Regions from separate parts of the Janthinobacterium sp. GW822-FHT07A03 genome, predicted to be linked through region 1. Evidence: predicted binding sites of a transcription regulator. Region 1 holds the regulator's gene; the other holds the start of a gene.
What was found. Region 1 encodes FliA, which starts transcription of late flagellar genes. Its sites were predicted from a motif close to CTAAAGTTTNNNNNNNNNNNGCCGNTA; they were not measured.
Positions count from the first base shown of each region.

Region 2: AC1RJW_RS13810 (DUF5610 domain-containing protein) is a predicted target of FliA. The motif match lies at 8,009-8,035, and genes of this name have one in related genera.

Region 1 covers NZ_JBXAKW010000001.1:61,486-70,487, forward strand. The annotation lists gene flhF (flagellar biosynthesis GTPase FlhF) at 1-1,248, shown strand, start outside; gene AC1RJW_RS00275 (MinD/ParA family ATP-binding protein) at 1,241-2,104, shown strand; gene AC1RJW_RS00280 (RNA polymerase sigma factor FliA) at 2,150-2,881, shown strand; gene AC1RJW_RS00285 (flagellar motor protein) at 2,863-3,609, shown strand; gene motD (flagellar motor protein MotD) at 3,626-4,396, shown strand; gene AC1RJW_RS00295 (CehA/McbA family metallohydrolase domain-containing protein) at 4,496-6,106, shown strand; gene AC1RJW_RS00300 (translation initiation factor Sui1) at 6,205-6,567, shown strand; gene AC1RJW_RS00305 (hypothetical protein) at 6,640-7,497, shown strand; gene AC1RJW_RS00310 (PEPxxWA-CTERM sorting domain-containing protein) at 7,557-8,120, opposite strand; gene AC1RJW_RS00315 (flagella synthesis protein FlgN) at 8,452-8,919, opposite strand; gene flgM (flagellar biosynthesis anti-sigma factor FlgM) at 8,928-9,002, opposite strand, start outside.
Region 2 covers NZ_JBXAKW010000004.1:316,189-325,190, forward strand. The annotation lists gene AC1RJW_RS13760 (glycine-rich domain-containing protein) at 1-117, shown strand, start outside; gene AC1RJW_RS13765 (hypothetical protein) at 205-444, opposite strand; gene AC1RJW_RS13770 (hypothetical protein) at 687-956, opposite strand; gene AC1RJW_RS13775 (hypothetical protein) at 1,141-1,401, opposite strand; gene AC1RJW_RS13780 (SDR family oxidoreductase) at 1,485-2,402, opposite strand; gene AC1RJW_RS13785 (CDP-6-deoxy-delta-3,4-glucoseen reductase) at 2,415-3,440, shown strand; gene AC1RJW_RS13790 (MFS transporter) at 3,518-4,795, shown strand; gene AC1RJW_RS13795 (DUF1345 domain-containing protein) at 4,827-5,492, shown strand; gene AC1RJW_RS13800 (HPF/RaiA family ribosome-associated protein) at 5,694-6,071, shown strand; gene AC1RJW_RS13805 (GGDEF domain-containing protein) at 6,333-7,298, shown strand; gene AC1RJW_RS13810 (DUF5610 domain-containing protein) at 7,329-7,937, opposite strand; gene sbcB (exodeoxyribonuclease I) at 8,081-9,002, shown strand, end outside.

The sequences.
Region 1 (9,002 bases):
ATCCTGTCGAACCGCCAGGCCGATGGCGTGGTGGAAATCCTCGCGCTGGCCAATGACGATGCCGCTTCGCTGGCTTCGCCGCCGGCCGCGTCCGAAATGGCCCAGCCCCGTCCCCAGTTGCAGACCCAGTTCGCCACGCCGCAGCGTCCGGCCGCCCCGGCCCAGCGCCCGGCTGCGCCACGTCCTGCCGCGCCGCGCCAGGCAGCCGGCGAGCCAGTGGACATGGCCCGCATGCAGCAGATGATGGCCAGCGCGCTGGCGCACGTCAAGGAAAACGCCGCCGCCGAGATGAGCGGCATGATGAATGAAATCCGCGCCATGCGCGGCATGATGGAAACCCAGTTGGCGGAAATCTCGTGGGGTTCGACGCAGCAGCGCGAGCCGCAAAAAGCCGTGGTGCTGCGCGAAATGCTGGCTGCCGGTTTTTCGGCCAGCCTGGCGCGCTACCTGATCGACAAGCTGCCCGCCGGTCTCGATGGTGCGCAAAGCATGCGCTGGATCAAGACGGTCCTGAGCCGCAACCTGAATACTGTGGCCAATGAAGACGCCATGCTGGAGCAGGGCGGCGTGTTCGCGCTGGTCGGTCCGACCGGCGTCGGCAAGACCACCAGCACGGCCAAGCTGGCGGCCCGCTGCGTGATGCGCCACGGCCCGGAAAAGCTGGCCCTGATCACCACGGATGCCTACCGTATCGGCGCGCACGAACAGCTGCGCATCTACGGCAAGATCCTCGGCGTGATGGTGCATTCGGTGAAGGACGAGGCGGACTTGCGCATCGCCCTGAAGGAACTCAAGAACAAGCACACGGTGCTGATCGATACGGTGGGCGTGAGCCAGCGCGACCAGATGGTGACGGAACAGGTGGCCATGCTGTCGGGCGCCGGCGCCGACGTGAAGCGTTTGCTGTGCCTGAACTCGACGGCGACGCAGGAAACGCTGAACGAAGTGGTGCGCGCCTACCAGGGCAGCGGCCTGGCCGGCTGCATCATGACCAAGCTCGATGAAGCGGCGTCGATCGGCAACGTGCTCGACGTGGTGATCCGCCAGAAACTGAACCTGTTTTATGTGTCGAACGGCCAGCGCGTGCCGGAAGACCTGTACCTGGCCGACCGCGGCTACCTGATCGACCGCGCCTTCAAGCTCAAGCGCGATGCGGCGGCGACGCAGTTTTCCGATGCCGAACTGCCGCTGCTGATGGCGCAGGCGGCCGCCCGCAACAATGAAGCGCGCGGGGTGCACCTTGGCTAATTTCGATTTCGACCAGGCCGAAGGCTTGCGCCGCATGCTGGCCGGCCCGCAGCCGCGCGTCATGACGTTCCTCTCGGCCACGCCGCAGGACGACAAGGGCGCCATGCTGGTCAACCTGGGCGCTTCGCTCGTCTACGGCGGCAATGACGTGCTGCTGCTCGACGCCAGCGGCGGCAGCGACGGCGTGGCGGCGCGGCTGGGACTGGCGCACGGCGCCAGCCTGCGCGACGTGGCGCGCCAGCAGTGCGGCCTGAACCAGGTCATCCACCAGGTGCCGCAAGGCTTCGGCGTGGCCAGCCTGGGCGCGCGCAACCACCTGATGGACAGCATGGACTATGCGGGCGAAGATGAACTGCGCCGCCTGGGCAAGACCTTCGAGGTGCTGGCGCGCCAGAGCGGCATCGTGCTGGTCGACGGCGTCGTGGCCGACGAGGGCGCCTGCTTCCCCGTGCCCTTGATGGCCTCGTCGGATATCGTCGTGCAAGTGTCGACCAGCGCCACCTCGATCAAGGCGGCGTACTGCCTGATCAAGCGCCTGAGCCAGGAACTGGGACGCCGTCCGTTCGGCATTCTCGTCACCGGCGCTTCCGAATCCGAGGCAAAAGTGGTATACGATAATATGGCGCAGGCGGCGAGCCGCTACCTGGCCGTGAAGCTGACCTCGATGGGTTCGGTGCCTGCCGATGAGTATCTGCACCGCGCGGCGCGCCTGGGCCGCAGCGTGGTCGATGCGTTTCCGCTGGCGGGCGCCTCGGTGGCGTTTCGCGGACTGGCCGAGCGGCTGGCCCGTTCGGCGGCGCCGGTGCTGGGCGGCACCTTGTACCAGACGGGGAGCCCGCACCAGTTCAGCGCCTGATACCAACCGTAGCACCAGATAAGACGAGAAAACAATAAGCAGCCTATGTACACGGTCAAAGGGAAATCGAACAAGGACTATTTGCTGACGGAGCACATTCCGCTGGTGAAGCGTCTGGCGCACCATATGAAGGCGAAATTGCCGCCTTCGGTCGAGGTCGATGACCTGATCCAGGCCGGCATGATCGGCCTGCTCGATGCCATTACCCGCTATGAAGAGACGCATGGCGCGCAGTTCGAGACGTATGCCGTGCTGCGCATCCGCGGCGCCATGCTCGACGAATTGCGCACCAGCGACTGGCTGCCGCGCAGCATGCGCCAGAACATGCGCAAGATCGAGGAAGCGATGAGCACCTTGCAGCAGCGCCTTGGCCACCCGCCGACGGAGTCGGAAGTGGCGAAACTGCTGAAAATGTCGCTGGCCGACTACCAGGAAATGCTGGGCGACGGCGGCGGCCACCAGCTGGTGTACTACGAAGACTTTCATGACCCGGACGGCAATGACAGCTTCCTCGACCGCCACTGCGTGGACGAGGACAGCGACCCCTTGCGTTCCCTGCTCGATACCGATTTCCGGCAATCCGTGATCGATGCCATCGACGCGCTGCCGCCACGCGAGAAAATACTCATGGGCCTGTATTACGAAGAAGAGCTGAACCTGAAGGAGATCGGCGCGGTGATGGGCGTATCCGAATCGCGCGTCTCGCAGCTGCATACCCAGGCCGTCGCGCGCCTGCGCGCAACCTTGAGGGAGCAGGCGTGGACTGGTCCAGCGTAATCGGGCTGCTCCTGGCGCTGGCGGGCCTGCTGGTCGGCCAGGCACTGGAAGGCGGCAAGATGGCCTCCCTGCTGCAGCCGGCCGCCTTTGCCATCGTCATCGTCGGCACCTTCGGCGCCGTGCTGCTGCAGACGCGGCTGCGCACTTTTGTCCGCGGCCTGGAAATGCTGCGCTGGGTCTTCCTGCCGCCGTCCGACACGCGCGCCGCGCTGGCGCGCGACATCGGGCAATGGAGCCTGACGGCCCGCCGCGACGGCCCGCTGGCGCTCGAACGCCTGATGGAAAACACGGCCGACCGCTTCAACGCCAAGGGTTTGCGCATGATCGTCGACGGCATCGCGCCCGACAAGCTGCGCCAGCTGCTCGACGTGGAAATCTCCGCCTATGAAATGGCCGAGCGCCAGGCCGTCAAGGTGTGGGAATCGGCGGCCGGCTATTCGCCCACCATCGGCATCCTGGGGGCCGTGCTCGGTTTGATCCACGTCATGGAAAATCTCACCGACCCGAGCAAACTGGGCAGCGGCATCGCCGTCGCCTTCGTCTCGACGATTTATGGCGTGGGCCTGGCCAATCTGCTGTTCCTGCCGGTGGCCAATAAACTCAAGGCCATCGTCTCGCGCCGCGTGGTGCAGTATGAAATCACGGCCGCCGTGCTGTACGACATCGCCACGGGCGACCATACGCGCATCATCGAAGAGCGCGTCTCCAGCCTGCTGCACGAGCACTGAGCGAGCACTGACCATGATGCGGCGCGCGCGCAGGAAGTATGACGAGGAACCGGACAACCAGGACCGCTGGCTGATCTCGTACGCCGACTTCATCACCCTGCTGTTCGCGTTTTTCGTCGTCATGTATGCGATTTCGCAAGTCAACGAGGGCAAATACCGCGTCTTCCAGAACGCCATCGGCCAGGCCTTCAGCCTGGAAAAGGGCGCGCCGCCCATCATCATGGAAGCGCCGCAAGCCATTCCGCTGCCGAACCCCGCCCTGAAACGCCGCACGGAAGCCATCCGCCGCGAGCGCGAACACATGACGCGCCTGGCGCAGGACCTGACGTCCACGCTGGCGCCGCTGGCCAAGGAAGGCAAGGTGCGCGTGACGCAGACGAGCCGCGGCGTCAGCGTGGAAATCAATGCCAGCGTGCTGTTCGACCCGGGCGCGGCGCGCCTGACGGCGGAATCGGACCAGGCCCTGCGCGCCGTCGCCGTGCTGCTCAAGGATGACACGCACGACGTGCAGGTGGAAGGGCATACGGACGTCCAGCCGATCAGCAATTCCAATTTTGCCTCGAACTGGGAACTGTCGGCCGCCCGTGCCAGCGCCGTGGTGCGCCTGTTCATCGCCAGCGGCGTGCAGGCGTCGCGCCTGACGGCCGTGGGCCACGCCGACAACATCCCCGTGGCGCCCAACGCCACGCCGGAAGGACGCGCGCGCAACCGCCGGGTTGCCGTGACGATCTTGTCCGGTATCCCCGAGACGGTGACGGAAGTGCCGACGCCGCCGCCGGCCAGCTAGGACGGGTTTTTCGGGCCGGCAGGGCGTGGGGCATGTCATTTGCTGGTCATACTGGAATGCTAGGCTGTCGCCCTTCTTTTCAGCTTCCAGGTCCATCCCATGTCTTACTCCAGAACATTGCTTGCTTCGGCCATCGCCATCCTGTTGAGTGTTGCCGCCTGCGGCGGCGACAGCAACCCGGCCGGCAGCGTGCCGCCGCTACCGGCCGGCCGCTGGATCGCCGGCGACCTGCACACCCATACCACCCAATCGGCCGACGCCGATGTCAGCCAGACCTTGGACAAGGTGCTGGCCAAGGCCTTTACCACGTATGGCCTCGACTGGATGGCGCTGTCGAACCATTTGCGCGTCTCCACGCGCGACGCGCTGGGCGCGCCGCTGGCGGCGCCGATTCCCATGTCCATCGGCGCCGGGCGTTATGAAATTCCGCGCGTGCAGGCCTTGCAGGCGGGCGGCAGCTACGCCGACAAGCTGATTTTCTCCGGCTTCGAGTGGGACATGCCGACCCACGACCACATCGGCATCGGCCTGTTCGAAGGGGTGGACAAACTGGCTGCCAGCACCCGGGGCATGAAGGAATTCGAATACCTGTTCACCACGCGCGACGCGGCCATGTTCGATGCTGCCGATGTTGCCGCATGGAAAGCCAAATACGGCGATACCCGCTACAACAAGACGGCTGCCGATGCGCTGCAAGCGATCAACTGGCTCAAGCAGAACTATCCGGAGACCAGCTACGCCGTCATCAACCATCCGTCGCGCAACAAGGGCAGCTACAGCATCGCCGACTTGCGCGCCTTCAACGATGCCGCGCCGAACATCATGTTCGCCATCGAAGGCATGGTCGGCAACCAGATGGAACCGGACCGGGGTGGCTACACGGCCGCCTACACGGACGAGAATGCGCTGCTGCGCGTGTATGGGGGCGTCGATTACGTGGTGGCCAAGCTGGGCGGGCCATGGGATGCGCTGCTGGGCGAGGGGCGCCGCATCTGGAACCTGACCGATTCGGATACCCACTTCAAGATCGTCGGCGGTAACAGCAGCGGCTATTTTCCCGGCGAGTATGCGAAGAATTATGTGTTCAACGGCGCGCAGGGCGCCCCGCTGGCGAAGGACTTGCTGGCCGGATTGCGTTCGGGCAAGATGTTCTCGACTTACGGCGACCTGATCAATGCGCTCGATTTCAACCTCGCCAGCAAGGACGACCGCAAGGAGATGGGCGGCGAGCTGAAGGTGGGCAGCGGCGAGAAAGTCACGATCACCATCCGCTTCAGGAGCCCGTCCAAAAACAACTACGAAAAGCCCGTCGACAGCGGCGTGGCTGCCGGCGTCAGGCCCGTGGTCGACCATGTCGACCTGATCGTCGGCGATGTGGGCGCGAAGGCGGTGGCGGGCACGCCGGCCTACAATGTTGCCGGCAATGCCAGCACGCGCGTGCTCAAGCGCTTCACCAGCGCGGACTGGAAAGTCGGGGCCGACGGCTACGCCAGCGTAAGCTACGAAACGACGGCAACGAAGAACCAGTATTTCCGTCTGCGCGGCACCAATCTGGGTACGGATGTCGCGGGCCTGACGCAGGGCGGCGAGCCGCTGGCCGACCAGCGCACGGGCACGACGGACAGCACCCAGCGTTTTAACGACATCAACGACCGCAATTACCGCAGCCTGTGGTTCTATTCGAATCCCGTGTTCGTCACCTTGCGTTGATAGTGCAGGCGGCCGCGCGTTGCCGGATGGGGCGGGTGGGAGCCTGATTCTGTTCCCGCTTGGTACAATCGCGGCCTTCTATCTTTTATTTCTTCATCATGAAAAGCAGCTCCCAGGGCGGTCTCGTCTACTCTACCGAAACGGGCCGCATGTGTCCCGCATGCCGCCAGCCGCTGGCGCAATGCGCCTGCAAGGCGCAAGCCAGGACGGCGCCCGTGGGCGACGGCGTGGTGCGCGTGTCGCGCCAGACCAAGGGCCGCGGCGGCAAGAGCGTCACCGTGGTCAAGGGCTTGCCGCTGGACGCCATCGCCCTGGCCCTGCTGGGCAAGCAGCTGCGCACGCAGTGCGGCTCGGGCGGCACGGTCAAGGATGGCGTGATCGAAGTGCAGGGCGACCATGTGGAGACCATCCTGGCTGCGCTGGTGAAGCTGGGCCACCAGCCGAAAAAGGCCGGCGGCTGATTGCCTGCGCCGCGTGCGGCACTGTGCCGTGCGCCTGTGGTAACGTGCATTTCCTCTTATGTGCCACCTCCTATGAACAGCAAACTGACCGGTATCGCCATCGCCGCTGCCATCGCGGCACTGCTGGCGCTGGCGTACTGGCCCGCGCCCGACGGGGGCACGCCGGACACTGCCGCCACCGCTGCCGCCGGCGCGCCGCCGGGACGCAGCCTGGCATCGTATCTGACTATCGATGCCGCCCCGGCCGCCGGTGCCGCGCCCGTTCCCGTGACGCTCGCGCAGCAGCTTGCGCGCCTGGGTGCCAGCGGCAAGCCGGAAGACGCGTATGCGGCCTACAATCTGCTCGATGACTGTATTTCTTTTGAGAAAGAAGGCCGATTGCCGGGGCTGGAATTCGAGCTGGGACGCGAGATGACGGCGGAAGAAAAAGCCGCCCAGCAGCAGCTGTGCGCGGGCCTGACGCAGCGCCAGCGCGAGGACCGCCTGGGCTATCTGGCCACGGCCGCGAAGGCGGGTGTGCCGGGCGCGGCCACCCTGTTCCTGTCGGAAGGCCCGTTCGGCGACCGCAGCGCGCTGCGCAACCGTCCCGACGACCCGCTGGTGCAGGCGTGGAAGCGGCAAGCCATCGCCCAGCTGACGGCACAGGCGGACGAGGCGGAGCTGACCAGCGTGTCGACCCTGATGATGGCGTATTTGCGCGATGGCGAGGTGGTGCAGAAAGATGCGCCGCAGGCGTATGGCTACCTGCTGGCCCTGCGCCTCGTGTACGACGACATCCTCGCCCCCGGCGTTACCAATCCCTACCAGGATGACTATTGGCACTGGCTGCAGAACGAACTGACGCCGGAGCAGCAAGCTGCCGCCAGCGCCAAGGCGCACGCCATCGCGGCGAAGTTTCGCCAGCATACGGGCCGCCCCGCGCACGGCTGAGCGGCGACCATGCGCTGCACGCGCGGCACTTCAACTCCTGCGCGGCGTGTCAGGGCCTGTCAGGCCAGCGTCTTGCGGCGCCGTATGCCATACCCCACCAGCCCCAGCCCCGCCAGCAGCATCGCATAGCTTGCCGGTTCGGGCACGGCCGTGGTGATGGAAATGTCCAGCACGGAATCACGCACGCCGACGCCCGTCGCCACCATGGTATACGTGCCTGCTCCCAGCAGTCCGCTGAAGGTGGAATGGGCGAAGCCGCCCAGCACGCCGGCGAACGTATCCGATTGCACCAGGTTGTTGCTCGCGTCGAACAGGTCGATGTTGACCCCGGTCAGGCGGGGGCCGAAGTCGTTGGCGCCGGTGACCAGCCAGGCGGCGTTGCCCGTGAACGATTGCACGCCGCTGCCGACCGTAAACGTGGTCGTTTGCAGCAGCGAACCGCGCTCCGTCGTGAAAGTGTCGATGAACAGCGTGTCTTGCGCCAGCAGCGGCGCAGCCACCACGGCAGTCGAGACGAGATGGTTATAAAACACGGCTTGGGTATCGGCCTGCGCGCCCGGCGCCAGCAGGGCGCTGCCGAGCAGCAGCGCCGCGCCAGCCTTGGATATTGAGATAGCGTTCATATCGTGCTCCAGATGGTCTTGCGATTGAATGGCGTGCGTCATGGCGCAGCGCGAATGCGCAGGCTGACGCGTCAGAATGGATTAGCTATGCCAGCGGGAAAGGCTATTCTTGTCAGCGGGGAAAGTCCCGCCTGTTGTGGTGTGGCGTGCGCTAAGGATTAGCATATACACACCATTCGTCTCGCGTTTGAGCGCGCTCAAACGTACAGGCTTGAGCGGGGAGCAAGTGTCTTTTCACCCGGCCACGGCGCATGCCTGCAGCAGCAATGGCTTATTGCTGTGCTTGTCGCCGCTGTTTCCTGGCTTGAAGTAGTGGGCGTGGAGTAAAAACTTAGCCGATGACGACGCGCCGGCTGGCCGTGTTCGTCGTCGGTTGGCCGCTGGGGCCGTAGAAATTGCCGCTTTGGGCCGGGGGGCGCATGGCGTTCAGGGCGCCTTGCGTATGTACCATGTGCTTGTTGACCAGCAGGCTGTTCAGGCGGTTCTGTTCCTTCGCTTCGCGCGTCGTCTCGAGCAGGGCTTTCCACAGGGATGCCGCCTCAGCCTCGTTGGCGCCGACCAGCCAGTCTTCCATGCCCGCTTCGGCGGCCGTGAAACCGGCTGCCGCCAGCGCCTGGTGGCGTTGCGCCGCCAGCTGGCTCAATTGTCCGACGAGCGCCGTCTTGCGCGCCGTGAGCTCCGTGATTGCATCGATGTCAGCCGCAACCAGATGCCGCTGTTCTTCTTTCATCAATGCCAGCAATGTGGTCATGAGCTGTTGCTCGTCGCGCAGGCTGGAAAACGGAGTCACTGATTGCATGAGGAAACCTATCTATTTCGTGAGTGCAGCAAGTCCTTGACCGTGTCGAGGAGACCGTCCGCCACTTTTTCTGAGTTGACCTG
Region 2 (9,002 bases), on a different contig from region 1:
GCATTTTCCAGCGCGCCTGCCACACTGGCCGCTGCGGTGGTCAAGTCGTCCACGACCGGCCTGGAATTGGGGCGCTTCTATGTCGATCGTCCGGTACTGAACCTCGACCCGCAATAGAAAAGCGGAAAACAGATGTGGCTGCCGCACGCGGCAAGCCTGACTTACCCAGACGGCACCTCTCAGTTTGCCGTCTGTCAGGCGCTCTTAGGCAGCCATCAACTCGCGCAGTTCACGAATGCTGAAATCGCTGATTTCATGCATGCGGATGAGGATCGTGGCGCCGATCGGCAAGGTGTTGTGACGAATCTTGCTGATAACAGGTGGCGCCACTTCCAGAGCTCGCGACAAGGCGGCATCGTTTTTCAGCTGCAGCTTGTCGATGATCGCATCGAGGACGCGATTCGGGTTGTAGGTAGGCAAAGAGGTAATTTGTTTGAGAGACATGATCAAAAATCCGTACTTGTTGTATTAGTGCAAAAAGAAACCGAATGTCTCTTTTGCAATAATTCAGGGTAAACACACTAAAAAGCGCCATCACTTATGCGGCTTTTACGCCGCAAACAATATAATACACGCTATTGTTGATTTTTGCGTAACTTAAAGCAAAATTGTGATAATTGAAGAGAATTGACGCACTTGGAATGTGCTAGAGGATAACCCAAATCGGAAAAATTTGCTGCAAGTCATCAATTTTTACAATGAGGAACGCCGCTGCGCATCAACCAGGCAATCGCCATGAGCGTGCCCAGGCGGGCGATTTCCGTCGATAAATGCCAGCCTTGCGCGGCCACGCCGGCCGGAGTGACCAGCAGGCAAGTGCCCGGCACGGCATCCACGCGGCACCAGGCCAGCTGCCGGCGGATTTCATCGGGCGGCGGCGGCGGTTGCCGCGCATGTTCGCGGCGGCGCATATAGGCGCGCACCTGTTCCTTGCTGGGGTGATTCGTAGCTCGCATGGCTCGCTCCTGCTGGCGGGAAACAGCGTCGCACTAATTGTAGAGCCCGCCACAAATAGCTGAAACGCGTGACGACATTGCTCACGATATCGCCAGCGCGCCCTGACGCGTTTGCGCCGCATCAAATGGCAAGGCCACGGTGTTGCGCCGAAGCCCACGCTGCCCCACGGCCTGGCGGCCGTTCTTATTTCTTTTGCTGGCGCACGCGCTGTTGCTGTTTTTCCTGCGTCTGCTGGCGGTTCTGCTTGCGCTCGAACAGGGTGACCGCATCTTTCTTGGCTTGTTCCACGGTACGCATTTCCTCATGCGCATCGTGCGGAACAAAAAATTCGGCATCCTGCGCCGCCACGACCAGCTTGATGGCGGCGGCGTCGTCGAGGTCGTACAATTCCGTCAGGACGGTGGTGACCTCGTCCAAGTATGCTTCGTAAGTGAGGGTGCTCATGCTGTAGTCCTTAAGTGAATAGCGCAACGCCGGAACGGCGCGCTGCGCGCCGGCCCAGCAAAGTGCGCAGATAGCCGGCCATTTTACCCGATGCGGGCCCCGCCGGCTGCCAGCGCCTGCAAGGCATCGGCCACGCGCGCGTAGCGCAGGCGCACGCCCAGCTCGCGCTTGATGCGCGTATTGTGCAGGCGGCGCGATTCGGACATGAACGACAGCAGCATCGGCGTGACCACTTGCTGCAGCTGGGCACGGGGCAGGCGCGGCGGGCGCGGCAGGCCGAAGGCGTCGGCCACGGCATCGAAATACTCGGCCATTTTGAGTTCGCTGTCATCGCTGGCGTGATACACGCGCCCCGGCTTGCCCCGCCACAAGGCCCGTTCGATGATGCGCGCCAGGTCATCGGCATGGATATGGTTGGTGTACACGTCGTCGCCCGCGGCCAGGGCCGGCGTGCCTTCGCGCAAACGTTTCAGGGGCAGGCGGTCTTCCGCGTAGATGCCGGGCACGCGCAGGATGGCCACGGTGGCGCCGCGGCGCGCGCCCCAGCCCCGCAAGACCTGCTCGGCGTCGACGCGCCGCTTCGCGCGCGCGTTCGCCGGCGCCACAGGCCGCGTTTCATCGGCCCAGGCGCCGCCGCAATCGCCATACACGCCGCTGGTGCTCACATACACCATGCGTGCATGCTCGGGTAAAATGGCGGCCAGATTGCGCGTGCGCCGGTCCAGCAAGCCCGACGACAGGGGCGGCGCCAGGTGCACCACCATCGTCGCCAGTCCCGCCAGCCGTTTCAGGCTGGCGCGGTCGTCGAGGTTGGCCACGATGGGCACGGCGCCGGCCGCCCGCAGCTGCGCGCAGCGCGCCGGCTGGCTGGTGACGGCAAAGACGCGAAAACGCGCGCGCAGCAGGGGCAGCAGGCGCATGCCGACGTCGCCGCAGCCCAGGATCAGCAGGCGCGGCAAGCCTGAGGGCTTGCGCAAAGAGTGCATTAACATATTTTTCATCTCAAGGATTGTATGACTTTTCAAGTTACTGTTCAGCCCAGCGGCCACCAGTTCAGCTGCGAAGCGGACGAAACCGTGCTGGCGGCGGCAATACGCGCCGGCGTGGGCTTGCCGTATGGCTGTAAAAATGGCGCCTGCGGTTCCTGCAAGGGCAAAGTGCTTGCCGGCACCGTCCAGCACAAGGCGCACCAGCAGCGCGCCCTGACGCCGGAAGAGGAAGCGGCCGGCTTTTCCCTGTTCTGCTGCGCCACCACGGACGCCGACCTCGTCATCGAAGCGCGCGAAGTGGCGGGCAGCAGCGACTACCCGATCAAGAAAATGCCGTCGCGCGTGACCACGATTGAAAAAGTCGCGCCCGACGTCGTCGTGCTGACCCTGCAGTTGCCAGCCAGCGAGCGCCTCAACTACCGCGCCGGACAGTATATCGAAATCTTGTTGCGCGACAACAAACGCCGCAGCTACAGCATGGCCAGCGCGCCCGCCGACGGCGGTCCCGTGACCCTGCACATCCGCCACCTGCCGGGCGGCCTGTTTACCGACCAGGTGTTCGGCAGCATGAAAGAGCGCGACATCCTGCGCTTCGAAGGCCCGATGGGCACCTTCTTCCTGCGCGAAGATTCCGACAAGCCCGTCGTGCTGCTGGCCTCGGGTACTGGCTTTGCCCCCTTGAAAGCCATCGTCGAGCACATGATCAGCGAGCGCTCCACGCGCCCGGTCACCCTGTACTGGGGCGGCCGCCGTCCGCACGACCTGTACATGGATGCGCTGTGCCGCCAGTGGGCCGCCGACTTGCCGCACTTCACCTACGTGCCCGTCGTCTCGGAAGCCTTGCCGGAAGACGCCTGGAGCGGCCGCACGGGCTTTGTGCACCAGGCCGTCATCGCCGACTTGCCGGACATGTCCGCGTATCAGGTGTATGCCTGCGGCGCGCCCGTGATGGTCGATGCGGCCCACCGCGATTTCGTGCAGCAGTGCCAGCTGCCAGCCGACGAGTTCTACGCGGACGCCTTCACCAGCGAAGCGGATCTGGCCAAGTAAGCATCACCTTCCAGACAGCGGGGCGCTGCTGCTGCGGCATCCGCTGCCGCTCCACCCCGCTGTTTCCTGGAAATTTCATGTCTCTCGCCTCTGCCGGCAACGGCTTCAGTATCCTGCGTCACCGCAATTTCGCCTTTTATCTTACCGCCCGCGTGCTGGGCACCGTGGCCGTGCAGATGCAAAGCGTGGCCATCGGCTGGCAGGTGTACCAGATCACGGGCAGCCTGTTCGACCTGGGCTTGATCGGCCTGGCGCAGTTCGCGCCCTTCCTCGTCTTGATTTTGCCGGCCGGCCACGTGGCCGACCGCTACAACCGCCGCAACATCATCGCTTGGTGCCTGGCGGCGCAGCTGGCCTGCGCACTGGCCCTGCTGGCGTTCACCTTAAGCAATATTTCCATCGTCTGGCCCGTGTTTGCCGTGCTGGTGCTGTTCGGCAGCGCGCGCGCCTTCATGATGCCGGCCACGCAAGCCGTGCTGGTCAACATGGTGCCCACGCAGCACTTCAGCCGCGCCGTGGCGCTCAGTTCCTCAAGCTCGCACGTGGCCATCATCCTCGGGCCTACCCTGGGCGGCTTGCTGTATTACTTCGGCCCCAAGGTCGTGTATCTGATCTCGTCGGCCTTGCTGGTGCTGTCCGTGCTGCTGATGCGCGCCACCACGCCGGCGCCGCAAGTGGTGAAACGCGAACCCGTCAGCTGGCACACCCTGCTCGAAGGCTTGCGTTTCGTCTGGTCGAAACCCATCGTGCTGGGCGCCATTTCGCTCGACCTGTTTGCCGTGCTGTTCGGCGGCGCCACGGCCCTGCTGCCGGCGCTCGCGCATGACGTGCTGCATATCGGCCCCGGCGGCCTGGGCCTGCTGCGCACGGCGCCGGGCGCGGGCGCCGCCCTGTGCTCGATCATTCTGGCCATCTTCCCCATCACGCGCCGGGTGGGCGCCTGGATGTTCGGCGGCGTGGCCGTGTTCGGCCTGGGCACCCTGGTGCTGGGCAGCACCAGTTATTTCCCGCTGGCACTGGCGGCACTGTTCCTGATGGGCGCCGGCGACATGGTCAGCGTCTACATCCGCCACCTGCTGGTGCAGTTCGAGACGCCGGACGAGATCCGCGGCCGGGTCAGCGCCGTGAATGCCGTCTTCATCGGCGCCTCGAACGAGCTGGGCGAATTCGAATCGGGCCTGACGGCCGGCTGGTTCGGCCTCGTGCGCGCCGTGCTCTTCGGCGGCGCCGCCACCCTGGCCGTGACGGGCGTGTGGGCCGTGCTGTTCCCCGTGCTGTCGCGCATGGACCGTTTCCCCCACCACGAGAAGGAAGCGGCCGCAGGACGGCCACCGGAGCCGGCACTTAAGGGCTAAGATGCGCTATTCCCACTGACGAACTTGCACCATGAAAATCACGCTTCCCTTGCACAGCTTCATCCGCAGCCGCCCCCACCTGAGCATGGCCACGGCCATCGGCGTGGCGGCCGGCCTGCTGCTGCCCGCATCCTGGCAACAGATGACGCGTCTGCTGACGGCGTGGAACGTGGCCGTCTGGTTCTACCTGGCGACGATGGCCTGGATGATGATGCGTGCCAACCATCACAAGGTCAAGGCCATGGCGGCGCGCCAGGATGAGCGGGCGGCCACGGTGCTGTCGGCCCTGTCCGTCGCATCCGTGATGAGCCTGGTGGCCATCGTCTCGCAGCTGTCCTCGATGAAGGACATGGCGCCCGACGAGCGCGCGCTGCATTACGGCTTGACCATCCTGACACTGGTCGGCTCCTGGTTCCTCGTCGGCACCCTGTTCTGCTTTCATTATGCCCACCTGTACTACCAGGCCGACCCCGCGCTGCGCCCCCTGAAATTTCCCGACGACGAGCAGAATCCCGATTACTGGGATTTCCTGTACTTCGCCTTCACCATCGCCGTGGCCGTGCAAACGTCGGACGTGTGCGTGCAGACGCGGCTGATGCGGCAGATCGTGCTGGGGCAATCCGTGCTGAGCTTTTTCTTCAACCTGGTCGTGCTGGGGCTGTCGATCAATATCGCCGCAGGCCTGATCAATGGATAAAGCTGACGCCGGCTTGAAAAGATTCTGCGAGGAAACTTGACCTGGGTGTAGGGTTAAGCTCATCTTAATCGTGCGCACCCTCTTGAAATACTGGAAAGAGGAGTAAGATAAGTTCCATGCACAGAGGTCATGTGCATGAGGCAGCAACCAGGCCGCAGCACGCCTGAGATGGGTTTTTTTTGAATTGACAGGAGTAAGCATATGCAAATCAATATTCATACCGACAGCACCATCGCCAACACCGCTGGACTGAACGAACATGTGCAATCCGTACTTGAAAGCGCACTGAGCCGCTTCCGCGACAACCTGACCCGCATCGAAGTCCACATCAGCGACACGAATGGCCCGAAAGGCGGCGCCGACGATATCCGCTGCGTCATGGAAGCACGCGTTGCTGGCTATCAACCGATTGCCGTGACCGAACAGAACGCCACCGTGCATCAATCCGTTGCCGGCGCCACCGACAAACTGAAACGCGCCATCGATAGCGCACTGGGCCGCCTGCAAGACAGCAAGCGCCATGCCACCGGCAAGAATGCCGTGATCGATACGGCCGAAGCGGAAGAAACCGCCGAGTAATTCCCACCCCGCAAGATTTCCAGAGACTGAGGCAGCCGTTCAAGGCTGCCTTTGCACATCCGGGCCGCCTTTCGTCTGCGGCAACAAGCATAGTAAAACCACCATCATTTCAGCTTACTAACACGACAATGAAATAATTGTCGTATTTCTCACAGTAAGTGACATCAGGCAAGGCTTTGCCGTTACAGCAAAGGCCGCTTTACGCTATCATGAAGCTACCGGCCCTCTGCTCGCGCGCGCCGGCTTTTTGAAAGTGTGATTGTGGAACAGATCGGCAACTTTGGCGCTTCAGGCTGCAACATCGGCGATTTACAGCTATTTCGCGATGGGGCGGATAGCCAGACGGCCGCCATGCTGGCACCCTGCCCCGTCATGCGCCTCGAAGCGGGCGAAGCCATTGCCGACACACAAGGCACCAGCCTGTACATCGTCCTGCGCGGTTCGCTGGCCGTGGCCGCCGACACCCACACGGGCATGGATGACGGCACCGTCAGCAAGGTCTTGCCCGGCGAAAGCGTGGGCGAACAATCGGTGCTCGATGAAGCAAGCAACCTGGCCGCCATTTCCGCCCTGGAAGAAACCGACTTGCTGGTGATCGACGCGGCCGTCGTCTGGGAATTGATCGAGCAATCGAACGGCCTGGCGCGCAACCTGCTGCGCTTGCTGTCCTTCCGCATCCGCGCCGCCAATGCCCTGCTGCGCCGGCGGCAGAAACTGGGCGAATTCTACCGCCAGCTGTCGATGGTCGACAGCCTGACTGGCCTGTACAACCGCGCCTGGCTCACCGACTTGCTGCCGAACATGATCATCACTGCCCACGCCAGCGGCTCGCCGCTGTCGCTGGTGATGATAGACCTCGACCATTTCAAGCGTTTCAACGACACCCACGGCCACCAGGCGGGCGACCAGGCGCTGCGCATCGCCGCGCAAGTGCTGGGCGCGGCCCTGCGGCCGACGGATTTTGCCGTGCGCTATGGTGGCGAGGAAATGATGGTGATCTTGCCCGATACCAGCGAAAACGTGGCCTTGCGGGTAGCCGAGCGCTTGTGCGAGCGCATGCAGCTCGCCGTTATCTTCGCCGACATGCGCAGCGCGCTGCCGCACATCACGGGTTCCTTCGGCGTGGCCAGCCTGGCGGCGGAACAGGACGACGAAGCGCTGATCGCCACTGCGGATGCGGCGCTGTACCGCGCCAAGGCAGGCGGGCGCAACCGCGTAAGCACCTGATATTCTCAGGCGCTTCCGGCGTAATAATGATCAGGCAGCCTTGCTGTCGGCCGGCTTGGCAGCGTCATCCTTCTTGCTGCTGTGCGCGGCGATGAAATCCGCGTAGCCCTTCTGCACCAGCTCATACGTCTTGTCGATATTGCCGGCGATATCGCCGTTCAGCACTTTCAAGCCGCCCAGGATGTCGCGCGCTTCCTTGAAGCCCTTCTCCATGCCGCCGCTGATGGTGTCCATGAACTTGGTCAGGGCCGTATCGTCGTCCATGCCGGGGTTCTGCTTCTTGTAGGCGTCGAAAAAACCCGTCGACAGCGAGACGATGCGGCTCGCCGTCGCTTCGGCGCTGTTGTCCTGCGACGCCGCGTTCTGGATCGCATCGTCGCCGTACTGGCCCTTCAGCGCTTCATTGATGTTGGTGATGGCCGTCTTGTACAGCAGCGCCAGCGGCTCGTTCTCGGAACCGATGGACACGTTCAGCGACGCCTGCATGATGGACGCGTTCAATTGCAGCTTGCTGCGGTCATTCACGCTCATTTCAGCGTTGACGCCATGCTGGACTTTATCGTCCTTGCCGGCAACACCCGTACTGACGGAAGTCACGGAAGGGGTGGAATTGCCGCTTGCGGCGATGGGAATTGACACGATAGACCTCCTTGAACGGGCAATGTATGCCACCATGCGGGAAACGCGATGATGACCATCCTCTCGTGTAGTATCGGCAGGTTTTCAGAAAACTGAAGCGGCCCGGACAATTAAGATAACAATCAAGCAAGTAACGACCATCAATGACTAACCAGACCTTTCTTTGGCACGACTACGAAACCTTTGGCGCCCAGCCGCGCCGCGACCGCCCGGCCCAGTTCGCCGCCATCCGCACGGATGCCGACCTCAACGAAATCGGCGAACCGATCATGCTGTATTGCCAGCCTGCCAATGATTTCCTGCCCGATCCGCAATCGTGCCTGATCACGGGCATCACGCCGCAGCAGTGCCTGCAGCTGGGCGTGCCCGAACACCAGTTCGCCGCCACCATCGAAGCGGCCTTTTCGGAACCGGGCACCATCGGCGTGGGCTACAACACCATCCGTTTCGACGATGAAGTCACGCGTTTCCTGTTCTGGCGCAACCTGATCGACCCGTATGCGCGCGAATGGAAGAACCATTGCGGCCGCTGGGACATCCTCGACGTGGTGCGCATGACGCACGCGCTGCGCCCGGAAGGCATTCAATGGCCGAAGCGCGACGATGGCCAGACCAGCTTTAGACTGGAACATTTGAGCAAGGCCAATGGCCTCGTCCACGAAGCGGCGCATGATGCGCTATCGGACGTGCGCGCCACCATCGCCCTGGCCCGCCTGATCAAGCAGAAGCAGCCGAAACTGTTCGAATTCTGCCTGGCCCTGCACAAGAAGGACAGGGTCGCCAGCGAAATGGGCATGCACCTGGCCGCCGGCGAGCGCCAGCCTTTCCTGCACGTGTCCGGCATGTTCCCCGCCGAACGGGGTTGCCTGGGCGTCGTCTGGCCGCTGGCCACGCACCCGAGCAATAAAAACGAGATCCTCGTCTGGGATTGCGCCTACGACCCGCGCGAACTGTTCGAACTGGACGCCGACACCATCCGCACGCGTTTATTTACGCGCAAGGATGCCATGCCGGAAGGCATGACGCGCCTGCCCGTGAAAAGCGTTCATTTGAACAAGTCGCCCA